Variovorax paradoxus: one gene and its partner. The protein of the gene in region 1 interacts with the protein of each later gene in a pairwise test. Links are inferred from orthologs where the notes say so. Each region holds a gene or a part of one and is shown on either strand. Other genes may lie near its edges.

Region 1 (9,224 bases):
CCGGGCAGTCGGCCCGCAGATGATGGCGCAGCAGTACGGCATCGGCTTCCCCAAGGGCAGCCCCCTGGTGGTGCAGGTGAACGGCGCGCTGGCGAAGATCAAGGCCGACGGCCGCTACGCCGCCATCTACCGCAAGTGGTTCAAGACCGAGCCGCCGAAGCCCTGAGCGGACCATCGCGGAGCCATTCATGGATTTCGACTGGTCAGTGATCGCCGGCGCGTTGCCGGCATTGGCGAAGGGCGCCCGCCTCACGGTGCTCATCACCGTGGCGGGGCTGCTGGGCGGCACGCTGCTCGGCGTGCTGTTCGGCCTGATGCGCGCCTATGGCAACCGCCTCGTCGGCGGCCTGGGCTTCGCCTACGTGGGGCTCGTGCGCGGCACGCCCATCGTGGTGCAGGTCATGTTCATCTACTTCGCATTGCCCGGCCTGCTGGGCGTGCGCGTGGACCCGATGACGGCGGCCATCGCCTCCATCGTCATCAACTCGGGCGCCTACATCGCGGAAATCGTCCGCGGCGCCTTTCTTTCGGTGCCGAAGGGGCTGAGCGAGGCGGGGCTGGCGATGGGCCTGCCGCGCTGGCGCGTGCTGGCCTTCGTCGTCGGGCCGGTCGCGTTCCGGCGCATGACGCCGGCGCTGGGCAATCAATTCATCGTGAGCCTGAAGGACACCTCGCTCTTCATCGTCATCGGTGTCGGCGAGCTCACCCGCCAGGGGCAGGAAATCATGGCGGCCAACTTCAGGGCCATCGAGATATGGACCGCGGTCGCGGTGATCTATCTCATGCTGATCGGCGTGCTGACGCTGGCCCTGAGAACCGTCGAGAAAAGGATGCGCATCCTGTGAACATCGTCGAATTCAAGAATGTGGAAAAGCGCTTCGGCGCCAACACGGTGCTCGACCGAGTGAACCTGCAGATCCGCCATGGCGAGGTCGTCGTGCTGATCGGTCCCTCGGGCTCGGGCAAGTCGACGCTCCTGCGCTGCATCAACGCGCTCGAGCAGATCGACGGCGGCGACCTGCTTGTGGGCGGCCTGAGCGTGCGCGGCGGCAACGCCGTGGTGCGCGAGATCCGCCAGGAAGCGGGCATGGTGTTCCAGCAGTTCAACCTGTTTCCGCAGATGACGGCGCTGGAGAACGTCGCCTTCGGGCCGCGGCAGGTGCGCGGCGCCTCCAGGTCGCAGGCGCAGGCACAGGCGACCGAACTGCTCGCCAAGGTGGGCCTTGCCGGGCGCATGCACCATCACCCGAGCGAACTCTCCGGCGGACAGCAGCAGCGTGTCGCCATCGCCCGCGCGCTGGCCGTCAAGCCCAAGCTGATGCTGTTCGACGAGCCGACCTCCGCGCTCGACCCCGAACTTCGCCAGGAGGTGCTGCGCGTCATGCAGTCGCTGGCGGAGGAGGGCATGACGATGGTCGTCGTGACGCACGAGATGCAGTTCGCCCGCAAGGTCGGCACGCGGCTGATCTTCATGGAGCACGGCCACATCACGGTCGACGGGCCGCCGGCGGAGTTGCTGGACAACCCGCCGAACCAGCGCCTGCGCGATTTTCTTCAGCACGTGGAGTGACATGCCGACATTGAATTACCTCGAGGCCAAGGGATCGCCCTTCGAGACGGGACAGGCGCTCGGCCGCTTCGGCGCCGCCGCCATGCAGGACTACGCGCGCACTTCGCCAGCCTGGGCGACGGTGATGCGCCATCGCGGCACGCCGGCCGCCGAGGCCATGGCCGCGCTGGTGCGCGCGCGCTTTCCGCGCATCTGGAGCGAGTTGCAGGGCCTTGCGGCCGGACTGGAACTGCCGTTCGAAGACGTGTTCCTGTGGAACTGCCGCGGCGACCTGTGGGCCATGGCGCCGGACGGGTGCACCACGGTGCAGCAGGCGGGCGTGCAGCGCCGCATCACCCACAACGAAGACGGCGACCCGGCCTTCGCCGGGCGGTGCGCGATCGCGGCGTGCGCGGTGGAGGGCGGTGCGTCTTTCGCTTCCTTCGTCTATCCGGGATCGCTGCCGGGCCATACCTTCGCGGTGACCGAGCGCGGCCTTGCCATGACGGTGAACAACCTGCGATGCCTGAACGTGCGGCCCGGCGTTCCGCGGATGGTTCTCACGCGTGCGCTGCTGGAGGCGGGCAGCCTGCAGGAGGTGCGCGAACTGCTGGCATCCGGCGAGCGTGCGGGCGGCTTCCATCTCACCGTGGCGCACCGGGCGTCGCCCGAGTTGCTCGGCGTGGAGTTCAGCTCCGAGGCCCTTTCGGTCGTCGAGATCGCGGGACGGCGGCTGCATGCCAACCACGCGCTGCATCCGGCGCTGGGCGATCTGCCGCAGATCGTCACCGGTTCATCGCGGCATCGGCAGCAACGCGGCGATGCGCTGCTCGCCGTGGGCGACGATCCGCTGCATCTGCTGGCCGACAGCGGCGACGCGTCGTTCCCCATCCTGCGCGCCGACCCGGCCGACAGCGACGGCGAGAACACGATGGCCACCGCGGACATCCGCATCGGCCCCGCGCGCGTCGAATGGCAGGTGTACGAGCACCCCTTGCAGCCGCCGCGATTCCATATGATCGACGGCCATGCAAGCATCGAACCAAACCAGCGTGCCCAACCCGCCTGAGATCGAGGCCGACGGTGCTTCGCCGCCTCGCACCGTCGAGGCGCTGCGGGCGCTCACGATGCGCCTGGGGCGGGGCGATGCGCTGATCTCGATGGGCAGCAAGGCGCACAGCGTGCTGGCGCGCCTGGTCGAGCGGCCCGAAGAGGTCGCGGTGCGCACCATCACCGAGCTGGCCGAGTCGCTGGGTGTCAATGCGTCGACGCTGACCCGCCTGGCGACCCGCCTCGGCTATGCCGGCTTCGTCGAGTTCCAGACGGTGTTCCGCGACGGACTGGCTTCGCGGCACCGTCATTTCTACAGCGAGCAGGCCGGCCGGCTGGTCGCGCATGCTTCGGAGCGCAGCACTCCGCAGGACGGCACCGGGCAGCGCCCCGAGATCGACACCATGGTGCAGATCGCCAAGGACTCGATCGCCAACACCGAAGGCTTCCTCGCGCAGCTCTCGGCCGACGAACTGCAGCAGGCGGCCCGGCTGCTGGCCACGGCACCGCGGGTTCGCGTGCACGGCCTGCGGCAGTTCAGCGCGCTGGCGAGCTTCCTGGCCTATGGGCTGGCCATGGTGCGCGGCGACGTGGCCTTGCTCGATCCGCATGGGCTGGGCGTGGCCGAAGGCCTGGCCCAGTTGCAGCCCGGCGACCTGGTGGTCGTGACGAGCGTGGAGCCCTACACGCGCAGCATCGCCGAAACGGCGGCCGCCGCGGCCAAGGCCGGCATGGTCGTCGTCGCCATCACCGACCACCGCGCGTCACCGCTCGCGGCCTTCGCGAAGCATTCCTTCTTCGTGCCCCACGGCAGCGCCTTCTTCAGCAATTCGATGGGCGCCTACGTCATCTTCTGCGAAGGCCTGCTGAACCTGGTCGCGACCGACCTGGGCAAGAAGGCGCTGAAGGCGCTCGAGCGGCGCGAGCGCTTCATCGCCGACCTGGGCATCGAATAGCGACGCGCCCGAGGCTCAGTCCTCGAAGCCGCCGAACGAGATGTCCGGCGCGCTCGTGTTGTGCTTGGACGGCAGGCTGCGGCCGAAGCGCACCTGGGTGGCCTGCAGGCTCTTCACTTCGGGCAGCGGCAGCACCTGCTGCGCGGCCTGCGGCGAAGCCTGCCAACGCACCTCGCTCACGTCGGCGTTGTCCGGCGTCACGTACATCGATCGCAGCACCGCGAAGGGCTGCGCATTCACGGTCGGCTTCGACAGCGTGACGTCGAGCGCGGTGCGCGCGCGGCTGATTTCGTCGACGCGCGCCACCGCGCTGCCGCCATTCGCGAAGCGCACGCGGATCGCCAGCGGTTTCGGATCGACGTGGATCGACGCGATGCTCACCACCGGCCGCGCGGCCGCCTCGACGGGCCCGAGCAGGAAGGACGAGCCATACACGCCGTCGCCGAAGCGCGGGTCCGGCAGCGGCTTGAGCCGCCAGTAGCCGTCCGACGGATAGAGCACGATGGCCTCGAGCGCCTTGCCGTTCTCTTTCTTGAACACCTGCAGCAGATGGAAGCCCTTGTCCTTGCGCTTGCCCACGCTCACCGGCACGCTCTGCGGACGCCAGAAGCTCGGCAGCGTCATGCCGACGATGCGCCATTCGGCGTTGTCGAGCAGCACCACGGTGCGTTTCTTGAAACGGTGCGCGGGGTCGGTGGGGTGGGCGCCGCCGTCGAAGTTGCAGCCCGAGAAGTCGGGCGCGGTCACGTCGTTGCCGATCTTGTCGAGGTAGTCGGGCTGCAGCGCCTCGATGCGCATGTGGCGGATGCCGTCGCCGCGCAGGGTGAGGGAGACGTTGTCTTCCTCGGCGCAGGCGGTGGTCGTGGTGCCGTTTTCCACGGTGGCCGCGACGGGTGCCGCGGCGGCGTGGCCGGCGGTCAGCAGCAGGGCGGTAAGGGTAGAGATGACTGCGGGATTGGCGAGGCGCGCGGCTGTCGAAAGGGGCATCGGGTCTCCGGTGAAGGGGATGTGCGCGCCGCCGGCTTACTCGCGGCGCGAAATCAGGTCGCTGAAGAGCTTATGTTCGCATTCCGGGTCGGAGCATTTCTCGCAAGGCCATGACCACGAGGCGGGCTTCGCTTCGAGACGGCCACGCGCACGGGTGCGGCCTTCGCTGCCGGCGATCGAGTTGATCGCGTTCCAGGCATTGGCGAGCCGTTCGCCGCCGCTGCCATGCACCACGGCGAACGAGAGCTTCGCGCCGACGAGCGCGGCGCGCACCAGCGCGTCGGTCGGCTGCTGCGCATGCGGGCCGTCGCGCATCTCGTCGGCCACCCAGGGCAGGTCGAGCGCCGTGAGCAGCGTGATCGCATAGCGCCGCTGCGCGGCCAGGGCGCCTTCGTAGAGCGAGGTGTCTGCGAAAAGCTGCTCGCTGTAGACCGCCGTCATGAGCGCGGTGGTGTCGGCCACCACCACGCCCGACGCGGCGGCGACGCCGATGCGGCGGGTCTGCTCGTCGGCGATGGCCTGCTGCTCGGCGGGGCGCGGCGTGCGGCCTTCGCGCTCGCACCATTCGCGCAGGTATTCGCCCACGAGCGTCACCGGCGTGCCGCGGTCCTGCAGGCGCTGCGCGATGGCGCGCGCCAGCTCGGTCTTGCCGGTGCTTTCGGCGCCCAGCAGCGCAATGACGCAGCCGGTCGGCAGTGTGGGCGTCATGCGCGTGCCGCCTGCGGCAGGCGTTGCCGCCATGCCAGGTAGCCGGCCACGCTGAGCGCGGCGAACACCGCATACAGCCCGACCGTGAGCCACAGGCCCTTGTGGATGAACAGGCCCACGCTGACCACATTCACCGCCAGCCAGATCAGCCAGTTCTCGATGAACTTGCGGCCGAGCAGAAATTGCCCGACCAGACTCAGCCCCGTGGCGAAGCCGTCCCACCAGGGCACGTCGGTGTCGGTGAAGCGGCGCAGGAAGAGGGCGATGGCCGGCCAGGCCAATGCGCAGGCCGCCAGCGTGAGTGCAATGCCGCGCGGCGAAAGCCGGCTGACATGCAGGGCGCTACCGTCGGCCCGGTGGCCGCGCAGCCACTGGGTCCAGCCCCACAGGGCGACGAAAGCGAAGAAGACCTGGAGCGAGGCGTCGCCGTAGATGCGCGCCTTCGCGAAGACCGCCATGTAGAGCAGCGAACTGACGATGGCCAGCGGCCATCCCCAGTGAATCTCGCGCATGTTGCAGCCGACCATGGCAAGCGCCAGCACGGCTGCGACGAGTTCGAGCCAACTGACGGGTGAGCCCCAGAGCAAGAAAGCAGGGGCCGAGAGAAGCTCAAGAATCAGATTCGCCCCCAGCGGGCACCGACGCGGTCTGTTCGTGGGACACCGCGGAACCGGCTTTGCCGGGCCGCCGGTGCCGCCCCCTGGAAGGGGGTTGGCGAAGCGACACGAAGTGCGCGAAGACTGGGGGTCATCCTAGTGCGCGATTTGTACGAACACTTCGTTCGGCTTGACCATGCCGAGTTCCGCCCGCGCGCGTTCCTCGACCATTTCGAGGCCGTCCTTGAGGTCGTTGACCTCCGAGGTCAGGCGCTCGTTGTTCAGCGCGGCCTTGGCGTTGGCTTCCTTCTGGTCGGCCAGCTTGGTCCGCAGCTGCGCCACGTCGCGCACGCTGCCGCGCCCGTTCCACAGCTGCCACTGCAGGACGCCCAGCAGAAGCAGCAGGATGATCGGTGGAACGAAGCGGGCGCGCATGCGCGGGGCGTCCGGTGCGTTACTTCAGGTTGTAGAACGCGCCGCGGCCCGGGTACACGGCGATGTCGCCGAGGTCTTCTTCGATGCGCAGCAGCTGGTTGTACTTGGCGATGCGGTCCGAGCGCGACAGCGAGCCGGTCTTGATCTGGCCGGCATTGGTGCCCACCGCGATGTCGGCGATGGTGCTGTCTTCGGTTTCGCCCGAGCGGTGCGAGATGACTGCCGTGTAGCCCGCGCGCTTGGCCATCTCGATGGCGGCGAAGGTCTCGGTCAGCGTGCCGATCTGGTTGATCTTGATCAGGATCGAGTTGGCGATGCCCTTCTCGATGCCCTCTTGCAGGATCTTGGTGTTGGTGACGAACAGGTCGTCGCCTACCAGCTGCACGCGCTTGCCCAGGCGTTCGGTCAGGTGCTTCCAGCCGTCCCAGTCGCCTTCGTGCATGCCGTCTTCGATGCTGATGATCGGGTACTTGTCGACCCAGGTCGCGAGCATGTCGGTCCAGCTCTCGGAGGTGAGCGAGAGGTTCTCGCCCGACAGCACGTACTTGCCGTCCTTGTAGAACTCGCTGGCGGCGCAGTCCAGGCCCAGGGCGATCTGCTCGCCGGCCGTGTAGCCGGCCTTGTCGATGGCTTCCAGGATGAGCTGGATGGCCGCTTCGTGGCTCTCGACGCTGGGAGCGAAGCCGCCTTCGTCGCCGACCGCCGTGCTGATGCCGCGGTCGCCCAGGATCTTCTTCAGCGCATGGAACACTTCGGCGCCGTAGCGCACGGCCTCGCGGAAGCTCTTGGCGCCCACGGGGATGATCATGAACTCCTGCAGGTCGAGGCTGTTGTTGGCGTGCGCGCCGCCGTTGATGACGTTCATCATCGGCACCGGCAACTGCATGCCGCCCATGCCGCCGAAGTAGCGGTACAGCGGCAGGCCCGACTCCTCGGCCGCGGCGCGGGCCACGGCCATCGAGACGGCGAGGGTGGCGTTGGCGCCCAGGCGGGCCTTGTTGTCGGTGCCGTCCAGGTCGATCATCGTGCGATCGAGGAAGGCCTGTTCGCTGGCGTCGAGGCCGAGCACGGCTTCCGAGATCTCGGTGTTGATGTTCTCCACGGCCTTGAGCACGCCCTTGCCCAGGTAGCGGCTCTTGTCGCCGTCGCGCAGCTCGATGGCTTCGCGCGAACCGGTCGACGCGCCCGAGGGCACGGCCGCACGGCCCATGGTGCCCGACTCCAGCAGCACGTCGCATTCGACGGTGGGGTTGCCTCGGCTGTCGAGAATTTCGCGGCCGACGATGTCAACGATTGCACTCATCTTTTGTCTTTCTCTTTCGGTTCTCTTTGGCGGATGAATAAATGGGGCAGGGGGCTCAGAGGCCTTCGACGGCGATCATGTTCATGATCGCGGCACCGGCGCGCGCTTCGCGGGCCTTGAGGTATTCGGGCGTTTCGTAGAAGGCCTTGGCCTTCTCGAAGCTGGCGAACTTGAGGATGACGATGCGCGTGGGCTTCCAGTCGCCCTCCAGCGGCTGGACCTGGCCGCCGCGCACGCACACCTCGGCGCCGTGCGCCTGCATGGCGGCGCTCGACCACTTCTTGTATTCCTCGTACTGCGTCGGGTTGGTCACCTCGACGTGTGCGATGACGTATCCGCTGCTCATGCGACGGCCTTCAGTGCCTTGTTGGTGCTGCCGGCGCCCTTGTCCTTGTGCTCGAGCGCCGCCTTGATGAAGGCGTTGAACAGCGGATGGCCGCCCCACGGGGTCGACTTGAACTCGGGGTGGAACTGCACGCCCATGAACCACGGGTGCACGTCCTGCGGCAGCTCGACGATTTCGGTCAGGTGCTCGCGCTGCGTGAGCGCCGAGATCACGAGGCCGGCCTTGCGCAGTTCGTCGAGGTAGTTGACGTTGGCTTCGTAGCGGTGGCGGTGGCGCTCGGTGACCACGTCGCCGTAGATGCTGTGGGCCAGCGTACCGGGCGAGACGTCGGAGCTCTGCGCGCCCAGGCGCATGGTGCCGCCGAGGTCGGACTTCTCGTCGCGCGTCTTCACGGTGCCGTCGGCGTCCTTCCACTCGGTGATCAGCGCGATCACGGGGGTGGGCGTCTCGGGGTCGAACTCGGTGCTGTTGGCGTTCTTGAGGCCTGCCACGTGGCGGGCGTATTCGATGGTGGCCACCTGCATGCCCAGGCAGATGCCGAGGTAGGGCACCTTGCCTTCGCGGGCGAAGCGCGCGGCCGAGATCTTGCCTTCCACGCCGCGCTGGCCGAAGCCGCCGGGCACCAGGATGGCGTCGTACTTGGCCAGGCGGGACACGTCCTGCGCGTTGATGGTCTCGGAGTCGATGTAGTCGATCTTCACGCGCGCATGGTTCTTCATGCCGGCGTGGCGCAGGGCTTCGTTCAGCGACTTGTAGCTGTCCGACAGGTCCACGTACTTGCCGACCATGGCGATCGACACTTCCTTTTGCGGATGCTCGACTTCGTAGACCAGGTCGTCCCAGCGCTGCAGCTTGGCGGGCGGGGTGTTGATGCGCAGCTTGTCGCAGATCAGGCCGTCCAGGCCCTGCTCGTGCAGCATGCGGGGCACCTTGTAGATGGTGTCCACGTCCCACATGGAGATCACGCCCCATTCGGGCACGTTGGAGAACAGCGAGATCTTGGCGCGCTCGTCGTCGGGGATCGGGCGGTCGGCGCGGCACAGCAGGGCGTCGGCCTGAATGCCGATTTCGCGCAGCTTCTGCGCGGTGTGCTGCGTGGGCTTGGTCTTGAGCTCGCCGGCGGCGGCGATCCAGGGCACGTAGCTCAGGTGCACGAAGGCCGAGTTGTTGGGGCCCATGCGCAGGCTCATCTGGCGCACGGCCTCCAGGAAGGGCAGCGATTCGATGTCGCCCACGGTGCCGCCGATCTCGACGATGGCCACGTCCACCTCGTGGGCCGTGCCGATGCCGGCGC
Region 2 (9,091 bases), 3.6 Mb from region 1 along the record:
CAATGGCAGCGTGAACTGCGCGCGCCAGCCGGCGCCGAGCGCACCCAGCGCCAGAAGCGAATCGGGCACCTCCAGGCCGGCCAGGCCGGCGGCTTCGAGGCCGTGGTGTGCGATGGCGGCCACTGCGCCCTGCTTCTTCGCCTCGGCGAGGAATTCGTTGGCGTCGAAGCGCTCGCCCTTGAGCGCGACGAACAGGTCGCCGGCAGCGAGCGTGCGCGTGTCGGTGTGCACGCGGGCGATGACGGTCGAGGCGTCACCCACCAGGCGCGAACCGGGAATCCATTGCTGCGCCTGTGCCAGCGTGATGCCGAGCGGCGTGCTGTCGGTCATGCGCCACCTCGCTTTGCCAGCGCCTGCAGCGCATGGGTCTTGTCGGAGAACTCGATGCGCTGGCCGGCGATTTCCTGCCAGGCCTCGTGGCCCTTGCCGGCGATGAGCACCACGTCCTGCGGGGCTGCCTGCGCGATGGCGTCGGCGATGGCGAGGGCGCGGTCAGGCTGCACCTGTGCGACTTCAGGGCGCGAGAAGCCGAGCAGCACCTGGCTGATGATGGCGTCGGGCTTTTCGCTGCGCGGGTTGTCGCTGGTGACGATCACGCGGTCGGCCTGGCGCTCCGCCACCGCGGCCATCATCGGGCGCTTGATGGGGTCGCGGTCGCCGCCGCAGCCGAACAGGCACCAGAGCGCGCCGCCGCGCTGCTGGGCGAGCGGACGCAGGCCGATCAGGGCCTTGTCGAGGGCGTCGGGCGTGTGGGCGTAGTCGACCACGGCCAGCGGCGCACCGTCGCCGGTGCCGGCGCGGTCCATGCGGCCCGGCACGCTGGTGAGATTGGCGCAGGCGGCCGCGGCCTGGGCCAGCGTGAGGCCCAGCGCGCGCAGGGTGCCGAGCACGCCCAGCAGGTTGGCCACGTTGTACTGGCCGATCAGGCCGGTCGACAGGCGCTCCACGGCCGCGGTGCCGTGTTCGGCCACCGAGAACTGCAGGCCCTGCGCGTCGTAGCCGATGTCGCGTGCCACGAGGCGTGCCGGCTTGCCGCCGGCCGAGACGGTCCAGACGTCGAGCGCGCCGATGCCGGCGTCGATCAGGTTCGCGCACAGGCTGGCGCCGTGCGTGTCGTCGATGTTGATCACCGCCGCGCGCAGGCCGGGCCAGCGGAACAGCTCGGCCTTGGCCTGCCAGTAGGCGTCCATGCTGCCGTGGTAGTCGAGGTGGTCCTGCGTGAAGTTGGTGAACACGGCCACCGCGATCTGCGCGCCGTCGAGCCGGCGCTCGGCGATGCCGATGGACGAAGCCTCGATGGCGCAGGCACCGAAGCCGCGCTCGACCAGCGAGCGCAGCTCGCGCTGCATCATCACGGGGTCGGGCGTGGTCAGGCCGGTGTAGGTCAGCTCGGGCGGCACGCCGACGCCGAGCGTGCCCATCACTGCGCAGGGCGACGGCGCGTCGCGCTGCATGGTGCCGTCGGGCTTCATCACGCGCACGCCGCCAGCCGCGCGCAGCGTGGAGAGCGATTCGGCCAGCCACCAGGCGGTGGAGGTCTTGCCGTTGGTGCCGGTCACGGCCAGCACGTCGAGCAGCGCCGAGGGGTTGTCGTAGAAGGCCGAGGCGATCGGCCCGGTGGCGGCCTTGAGGCCGGGGTAGCTCACGATGCGCTCGTCACCGTCGAAGCCGAAGGGCTCGACGCCTTCGTGCTCGACCAGGCAGACCGCGGCGCCCTGCGCCAGCGCGGACGCCACATGCTTGCGGCCGTCGGTGGCCGCGCCCGGCCAGGCGACGAAGATGTCGCCCGCGCCCACGGCACGGCTGTCGGCATGCATGGCGGCCTGCGGCGCGCGCTCCTTGAGCCAGGCGGCCACCAGTTGGGGGGAAGTGAAGGTCAGCATGTTCAGAAGCTCTCGTCGACGCCTTGCGTCATCACAAGCGGTTTGACCGCCAGATCGGGCGGTACGTTCATCATGCGCAGGGTCTGCTGCACGACTTCGCTGAACACGGGAGCCGCTGCCAGGCCGCCGAAGTACTGGCCGTCGGTGGGCTCGTCGATCATCACGGCGACGATGATGCGCGGCTTCTCGATCGGCGCCATGCCGGTGAACCACGCACGATATTTGTTACTCGCGTAACCCTTGCCAACCTGCTTGTGGGCCGTGCCCGACTTGCCGCCGACCGAGTAGCCCACGGTCTGAGCGCGCGTGCCGGTGCCGCCGGGGCCGGCGGCCATCTGCAGCATCTTGCGAACAGCCAGCGCGTTCGACGGCGAGAACACCCGCACGCCGGTCGGCGGCTCGGAGTTCTTGAGAATGGTGACCGGGATGAGCGAGCCGTCGTGCGCGAACGAGGTGTACGAATGCGCCATTTGGAACAGCGATGCCGACAGGCCGTAGCCGTAGGCCATGGTGGCCTGTTCGACCGGCTTCCAGGTCTTCCACGGACGCAGCCGGCCGGTCACGGCGCCGGGGAACTGGATCTGCGGCTTCTGACCGTAGCCGAGCGCGGTGTAGGTGTCCCACATCTCGTGCGGGGTCATCTTCTGGGCGATCTTGAGCGCGCCCACGTTGCTCGACTTCTGGATCACGCCCTCGACCGTCAGCGAACCGTAGTTGTGGGTGTCGCTGATGGTGAAGCCGCCGATCTGGTAGCGGCCGGGCGCGGTGTCGATCACCGTCGACGGCTTCACGCGGCCGGCTTCCAGCGCCATGCCGACCGTGATGGGCTTCATGGTCGAGCCGGGCTCGAAGGTGTCGGTGAGCGCGCGGTTGCGCAGTTGCTCGCCGGTGAGGTTCTGGCGCTTGTCGGGCACGTAGCTCGGGTAGTTGGCCAGCGCCAGCACTTCGCCGGTGGTGGAGTCGAGGACCACCACGCTGCCGGCCTTGGCCTTGCGGGCGATCACCGCGTCGCGCAGCTTCTGGTAGGCGAAGAACTGCACCTTGCTGTCGACGCTGAGCTGGATGTCCTGGCCGTCCAGCGGCGGCACCAGTTCGCCCACGCCCTCGACCACGCGGCCCAGCCGGTCCTTGATGACGCGGCGCGAGCCGGTCTTGCCCGCCAGTTCCTTGTTGAACGCGAGCTCGATGCCTTCCTGGCCGCTGTCTTCCACGTTGGTGAAGCCCACCACGTGCGCGGCGGCCTCGCCCTCGGGGTACTGGCGCTTGTATTCCTTGCGCTGGTAGATGCCTTTGAGGTTCATGGCCGCGATCTGCTTGGCGATGGGCTCGTCGACCTGGCGCTTGATCCAGACGAAGGTCTTGTCCTCGTCTTCCAGCTTCTTGTCGAAGTCCTTCTGCGGCATCTCGAGCAGCTTGGCCACCTGCTTGAGCTTGGCGCGCACCTCGGGGTCGTCGCGCTCGATGTCCTCGGGAATGGCCCAGATGCTGGGCGCCACCACGCTGGAGGCGAGGATGAGTCCGTTGCGGTCGAGGATGCGGCCGCGGTTGGCCGGCATTTCGAGCGTGCGCGCGAAGCGCACTTCGCCCTGCCGCTGGAAGAAGCTGTTGTTGAGCACCTGCACGTACGCAGCCCGGCCCGCCAGCATGACGAAGCCGAGCGCGATGCCGGCGACGATGAACTTGCTGCGCCACACCGGCGTCTTGCTCGCGAGCAAGGGGCTGGTGGTGTAGCGCACGCTGCGGTTGCCGCGGGTCATCGTGCGGACCTCGCTGCGGTGGCGGGTTTGGCCGCGGGCTTCGCGGCCGGCTTGGCGCCCGCGGGCGTGGCCGGCGGCAGCGGCGCCACGGCCGGAATCACCGAACCGTCGGGCCGCACGTACTGCGTGATGGCCGGCGAGGTGGTGCGCATTTGCAGCTGCTCCTTGGCGAGCTTCTCGACGCGCAGCGGCGTGGCCTGGGCGCGCTTCTCGACCTGCAGGCGGTCGCGGTCCAGTTCCAGGCGGCGGGCTTCCTGCTGCACGCGGTCGAGCTCGGTGTAGAGCTGACGCGATTGGTACTGCGTATGAACGAGGTACAGCGCCGTGGCAATCACAGCCAGCAGCAGCAACAGGTTAAGCCGGGCCATGGTCAGTTGGCCTCGGTGCGTTCGGCGACGCGCAAGATGGCGCTGCGCGAGCGCGGGTTGCCGCTCACCTCGGCCTGGGATGGCTTGATGCGCTCAAGCGCGTTCAGCTTCATCACCTTGGGGGCGGCAAAGGGCGCGCGGCGGTCGTAGACCTCCTTCGAGTGCTTGGCGATGAACTGCTTGACGATGCGGTCTTCCAGCGAGTGGAAGCTGATCACCGCAAGACGTCCGCCGGGCTTCAGCACGGAAAGGCTCGCTTCTAGCGCCTGTTGCAGCTCTTCAAGCTCGGCGTTGATGAAAATCCGAAAAGCCTGAAATGTGCGCGTTGCAGGGTTCTGGCCCTGCTCGCGGGTTTTGACCGTGCCAGCCACGAGCTCGGCCAGTTCGGTGGTGGTTGAAATTGGGCCCCGTTCTTGTCGGCGAGCAACAATCGCCTTTGCAATCTGAACAGCAAACCGTTCTTCGCCATAGTCACGGATCACCTCTGCAATCTGCTGGAGTTCGGCCGTTGCCAGCCACTCGGCCACGCTCTCGCCGCGCGTGGTGTCCATGCGCATGTCGAGCGGGCCGTCGAAACGAAAACTGAAACCGCGCACCGGGTTGTCGATCTGGGGCGAGCTCACGCCCAGATCCATCAGCAAGCCGTCGATGCTCGCGTCGGGCAGTTCGCCCAGCGAGCGGAATCCCTGGTGGCGGATAGAAAAACGCGCATCGGAGATGCGCGCTGCTTCGGCCACTGCTTCCGCATCCTTGTCGAATGCGATCAGCCTGCCTTCCGGCGCCAGCCTGGAGAGGATGGCACGCGCATGCCCTCCCCGCCCGAAGGTGGCGTCCACGTAGGTGCCGGTTGCCGCCGTGCTGCCGGAAAGAAGGGCTTCCACCGCTTCGTTCAGCAAGACGGTCGTATGAGTCCATGGGGTAGTCACGTGAATCCTCAGAACGCGAAGTCCTGAAACACATCCGGCATCTCGCCCTGGGCGGCCTCGGCCTCCTTGGCCTCGTAAGTGGCCTTGTCCCAGAGTTCGAAGTGGTTGCCCATGCCCAGCAGCAGCGTCTCGCGCGTGATGCCGGTGGCCGCGCGCAGTTCGGGCGACACCAGGATGCGGCCGGTGCCGTCCATCTCGACGTCCATGGCGTTGCCCAGGAAGATGCGCTTCCACCACTGCGCCGACATCGGCAGCTCGGCGATGCGATCGCGGAATTTTTCCCATTCGGGACGGGGGAACACCATCAGGCATCCGTGCGGATGCTTGGTGATCGTGAGCTGGCCGCCTGCCGTGGCGCTCAGGACGTCGCGATGCCGGGTCGGCACGGAGAGCCGCCCCTTGGCATCCAGACTGAGCGATGAAGCGCCTTGAAACACGACCACGAAACCCCTGTGTTGGGAGGTGCTGCGGCACCCGAAGGGGGCACTACCCGCACTTTTTCCCACTTAACTGCACTTTTTTGCACTGTAGCAGGAAACACTTGGGGCGCAACTGGCCGTTCGGGGTATTTTTTGTAATGGAATCAACGACTTAGCGCCGATTCCAAATCCGTGGAATCGGCGAATTTCGTTGAGAATGAAGTACTTAGCTCACGCAGTGAAAGTGATGCGTGAAGGATTCCCCCGTTACAGGGGGAACCAAAGGGCAGCTTCAGAGGATGAAGCGCGAAAGATCTTCGTCGTGACTTAGTGCCGCGAGGCGCTGGTCGACGTAGGCGGCATCGATGCGGATCGATTGGCCTTCAAGGCGGGTCGCGTCGAAGCTTACCTCATCCAGCAGACGCTCCATCACGGTCGACAGGCGGCGCGCGCCGATGTTCTCGGTGCGCTCGTTCACCTCGAAGGCAATGGTCGCCAGCCGGTTCACGCCTTCGGGCGTGAAGTCGAGCGTCACGCCCTCGGTGGCCAGCAGCGCCTGGTACTGCTTCACGAGCGACGCGCGGGTCTGCGTGAGGATGCTCTCGAAGTCCGACACCGACAGCGACTGCAGCTCGACGCGAATCGGAAAGCGCCCCTGCAGCTCGGGAATCAGGTCGCTCGGCTTGCTCAGGTGGAACGCGCCGCTCGCGATGAAAAGCATGTGGTCGGTGCGCACCACGCCGTACTTGGTGGTGACGGCCGTGCCTTCCACCAGCGGCAGCAGGTCGCGCTGAACGCCCTGGCGCGACACGTCGGAGCCCTGCGCTTCGCTGCGCGTGGCGACCTTGTCGATCTCGTCGATGAAGACGATGCCGTTCTGCTCGGCGTTGGTGATGGCCTGGGCGCGGATCTCGTCCTCGTTGACCAGCTTGGCGGCCTCTTCGTCGACCAGCAGGCGCATGGCCTCGCCGATCTTGAGCTTGCGGGTCTTGCGCTTGCCCTGCCCCATCTGGCCGAACATGCCGCGCAGCTGCTCGGTCATTTCCTCCATGCCGGCCGGGCCCATGATTTCCAGCGGCGTGCGCGTCTCGGCGAGGTCGAGCTCGATTTCCTTGTCGTCGAGCTGATGCTCGCGCAGCTTCTTGCGGAAGGCCTGGCGCGTGGGATTGGGCGCGTCGAGCGCCGGAGGTGCGCCGTCGGCACCGCGCGCCGGGGGCAGCAGCACGTCGAGGATTCGCTCTTCGGCGGCATCCTCGGCACGCGCGCGCACCTTGGCGCTTTCGGATTCGCGCGTCTGCTTGACGGCGATCTCGGCGAGGTCGCGAATGATCGAATCGACGTCCTTGCCCACGTAGCCCACCTCAGTGAACTTGGTGGCCTCGACCTTGATGAAGGGCGCGTCGGCCAGCCGCGCGAGGCGGCGCGCGATCTCGGTCTTGCCCACGCCCGTGGGGCCGATCATGAGGATGTTCTTGGGCGTGATCTCGTGGCGCAGCTTGTCGTCGACCTGCTGGCGGCGCCAGCGGTTGCGCAGGGCAATGGCCACGGCGCGCTTGGCGGCGGGCTGGCCGACGATGTGGTTGTCCAGCTCGGAGACGATTTCCTGGGGGGTCATGGACATGGTCAGAGCGCTTCCACGGTGTGGTTCATGTTCGTGTAAATGCAGATTTCTCCGGCGATCGACAGCGATTTGCGCACGATCTGCTCGGCCGAAAGCTCGGTGTTCTCGATCAGCGCCTTGGCGGCCGACTGGGCATAGGCGCCGCCGGAACCGATGGCGATCACGCCGTCCTCGGGCTCCAGCACGTCACCGTTGCCGGTGATGATGAGCGAGGTGGTGGCGTCGGCCACGGCCAGCATGGCCTCGAGCTTGCGCAGCACGCGGTCGGTGCGCCAGTCCTTGGTGAGCTCGACGGCCGCGCGGGTCAGGTGCCCCTGGTGCTTTTCGAGCTTGGCCTCGAAGCGCTCGAAGAGCGTGAAGGCGTCGGCGGTGGCGCCGGCAAAACCTGCCAGCACCTTGCCGTGATAGAGCCGGCGCACTTTGCGCGCCGTGCCCTTGATGACGATATTGCCGAGAGTGACCTGCCCGTCCCCGCCGATGGCGACCTGATCGCCTTGGGGGGTCTTGCGGCGCACGCTCACGATGGTGGTGCCGTGAAACTGTTCCATCGAAGCCATCTGGGGATGGCCCGGGGCAATGCAACCCGCGGCAAGGCCGCCCGGCGCCTTAGTTTTTCCTAAGCGCGACCGTGGCGTGATCGGTAATACCTACCAGCGTGAACAGCGCGCCGATCAGCCGGTGCGCATCGACGAACTGCACCCGCTCGCCGTTGGCGTCCCGCGTGCGCACCCAGCTCAGCAGCGTGCCGGCGGCGGCCAGGTCCATGCGCAGCAGCGCGGCGCACGAAATGACCGGCGCCGTGGTGTGGCGCAGGTCGTTGTCCAGCCGCTGCCAGCTCGACAGGGATTCGCCCCGCAGGTCGCCCGCCAGCGCGGCAAAACCGCTGTCGGTGGACGGAAAGCTCTCGGAATCGCCGCCGACCGACAGCAGCGACCACACCGAGCTGGGACGGCTCGCCGGCGGCGCGGCCAGCGAGGTGCACTCCCCGCGCGGGTCTTGCCACGAGGGCGGCGACACCTCGTAGGTGATGCAGTAGTTGAGCGCCACCAGCTCGAAGTCGTCGGGCAGGTGCATCATGCGCAGCGCCGCCAGGTGCAGCTGCCACCAGACGTCTTCGGTGCTGCGGTCGTTGTTGGGCGCGGCCTCGGACAGCACGGCCAGCAACTGGGCCGAACCCATGAAGCGCAGCTGCACCGGCGAATCGGACCAGTGGGTGAACAGCACCCGCAGCGGGGCGGCCGCGTCGGCACCGATGGCTGCCAGGGCACGCCAGTCGAGCGTCCAGACCGAGCCGGCCTTCGACAGCGCACGCGTGAGTTCCACCAGGCCTTCGCGCGCCAGGTGCGCGGGCGAGACCCAATCGGCCTGAGACGGGCCTTCGGAGGCCGCGCCGGCCTCCTCGCTGGCGGTTACGGCCTTGACGCTGCGGGCCAGCTCTTCGAGCGAGACCCAGTCGGGCCCCATGCGCCGCATGCGCTGCGCATAGCGCATGCGCGCGGCCGCGAACTTGGCGGCATCGCCGGTCGCGCGATACAGGTCGAACAGGGCACGCCAGCGGCTGTCGTCGCGCTCGGCGGCGGGGCTGCCTTCGGCTTCGGTCGCGGCGGCGCTCTCGGAGGCCAGGGCCTGCAGCAGGATGGCTTCGGCGCCGGTGTCGTCGCCATGCGCGAAACGGATGACGGCTTCTTCGAGCGCGCCGTCGTGCGCCAGTCGCGACACGGGCATCGGAGTCGCGCCAGCGGCCATCGGTGCTTCCCCGGCCGCGGCAGCCGCGGCGGCGGGCGGGCTCACGCTGTGAGGCCGGTCGGTCTGCGTATCGGGCGCGTCGGAACCGACGGGCGGCAGGGTCTCGGCGCCGGCGTCGGGCGGCGGATTGACCAGCGCTTCGCCGTTCGGGCCGCGCCCCTTCCACCACTGCTGCGACATCTGCTGCTCGATCTCGTCGATCTTCTTGAGCGTGAGCGCGCGGCCTTCGAGCTTTTCCGAAGAGCTGTTGAGGTTGAACGACGAGGGCGTGACGGTCGGGTCGAAGGCGTGGGCGGCGGCCTCGCGCTGGCGCAGCTTGCGAAGCATGTCGAACTCGCGGCGGCGCACGAAGTCGTTGCGCTGGCGCCGCT

What was found.
Region 2: the proteins of ftsB (region 1) and ftsL interact in binary tests that used the Escherichia coli proteins (3 or more experiments, as listed by UniProt). The link is inferred for Variovorax paradoxus from one-to-one orthologs.

What each region holds. Positions count from the first base shown.
Region 1 is NZ_CP091716.1:5,136,450-5,145,673, reverse strand. What follows is about bases 4,643-7,492. They hold ftsB (cell division protein FtsB), read right to left. Parts: upstream 6,282-7,492; coding sequence 6,003-6,281; downstream 4,643-6,002. Other genes in these bases: eno (phosphopyruvate hydratase), read right to left, coding at 6,301-7,492; pnuC (nicotinamide riboside transporter PnuC), read right to left, coding at 5,247-5,867; L3V85_RS23700 (AAA family ATPase), read right to left, coding at 4,643-5,250. In the rest of the region: glutamine ABC transporter substrate-binding protein GlnH, read left to right, coding at 1-166; glutamine ABC transporter permease GlnP, read left to right, coding at 189-845; glutamine ABC transporter ATP-binding protein GlnQ, read left to right, coding at 842-1,570; L3V85_RS23715 (C45 family autoproteolytic acyltransferase/hydolase), read left to right, coding at 1,572-2,618; L3V85_RS23710 (MurR/RpiR family transcriptional regulator), read left to right, coding at 2,578-3,555; L3V85_RS23705 (hypothetical protein), read right to left, coding at 3,571-4,542; more of L3V85_RS23700, read right to left, coding at 4,579-4,642; more of eno, read right to left, coding at 7,493-7,584; L3V85_RS23680 (DUF1330 domain-containing protein), read right to left, coding at 7,640-7,930; L3V85_RS23675 (CTP synthase), read right to left, coding at 7,927-9,224. UniProt on the Escherichia coli protein: Essential cell division protein. May link together the upstream cell division proteins, which are predominantly cytoplasmic, with the downstream cell division proteins, which are predominantly periplasmic.
Region 2 is NZ_CP091716.1:1,528,479-1,537,569, reverse strand. What follows is about bases 2,323-5,039. They hold ftsL (cell division protein FtsL), read right to left. Parts: upstream 4,009-5,039; coding sequence 3,637-4,008; downstream 2,323-3,636. Other genes in these bases: mraZ (division/cell wall cluster transcriptional repressor MraZ), read right to left, coding at 4,943-5,039; rsmH (16S rRNA (cytosine(1402)-N(4))-methyltransferase RsmH), read right to left, coding at 4,011-4,934; L3V85_RS07275 (peptidoglycan D,D-transpeptidase FtsI family protein), read right to left, coding at 2,323-3,640. Also shown: L3V85_RS07285 (UDP-N-acetylmuramoyl-tripeptide--D-alanyl-D-alanine ligase), read right to left, coding at 1-330; L3V85_RS07280 (UDP-N-acetylmuramoyl-L-alanyl-D-glutamate--2,6-diaminopimelate ligase), read right to left, coding at 327-1,883; more of L3V85_RS07275, read right to left, coding at 1,886-2,322; more of mraZ, read right to left, coding at 5,040-5,371; ATP-dependent protease ATPase subunit HslU, read right to left, coding at 5,646-6,974; ATP-dependent protease subunit HslV, read right to left, coding at 6,977-7,522; L3V85_RS07245 (STAS domain-containing protein), read right to left, coding at 7,581-9,091. UniProt on the Escherichia coli protein: Essential cell division protein. May link together the upstream cell division proteins, which are predominantly cytoplasmic, with the downstream cell division proteins, which are predominantly periplasmic.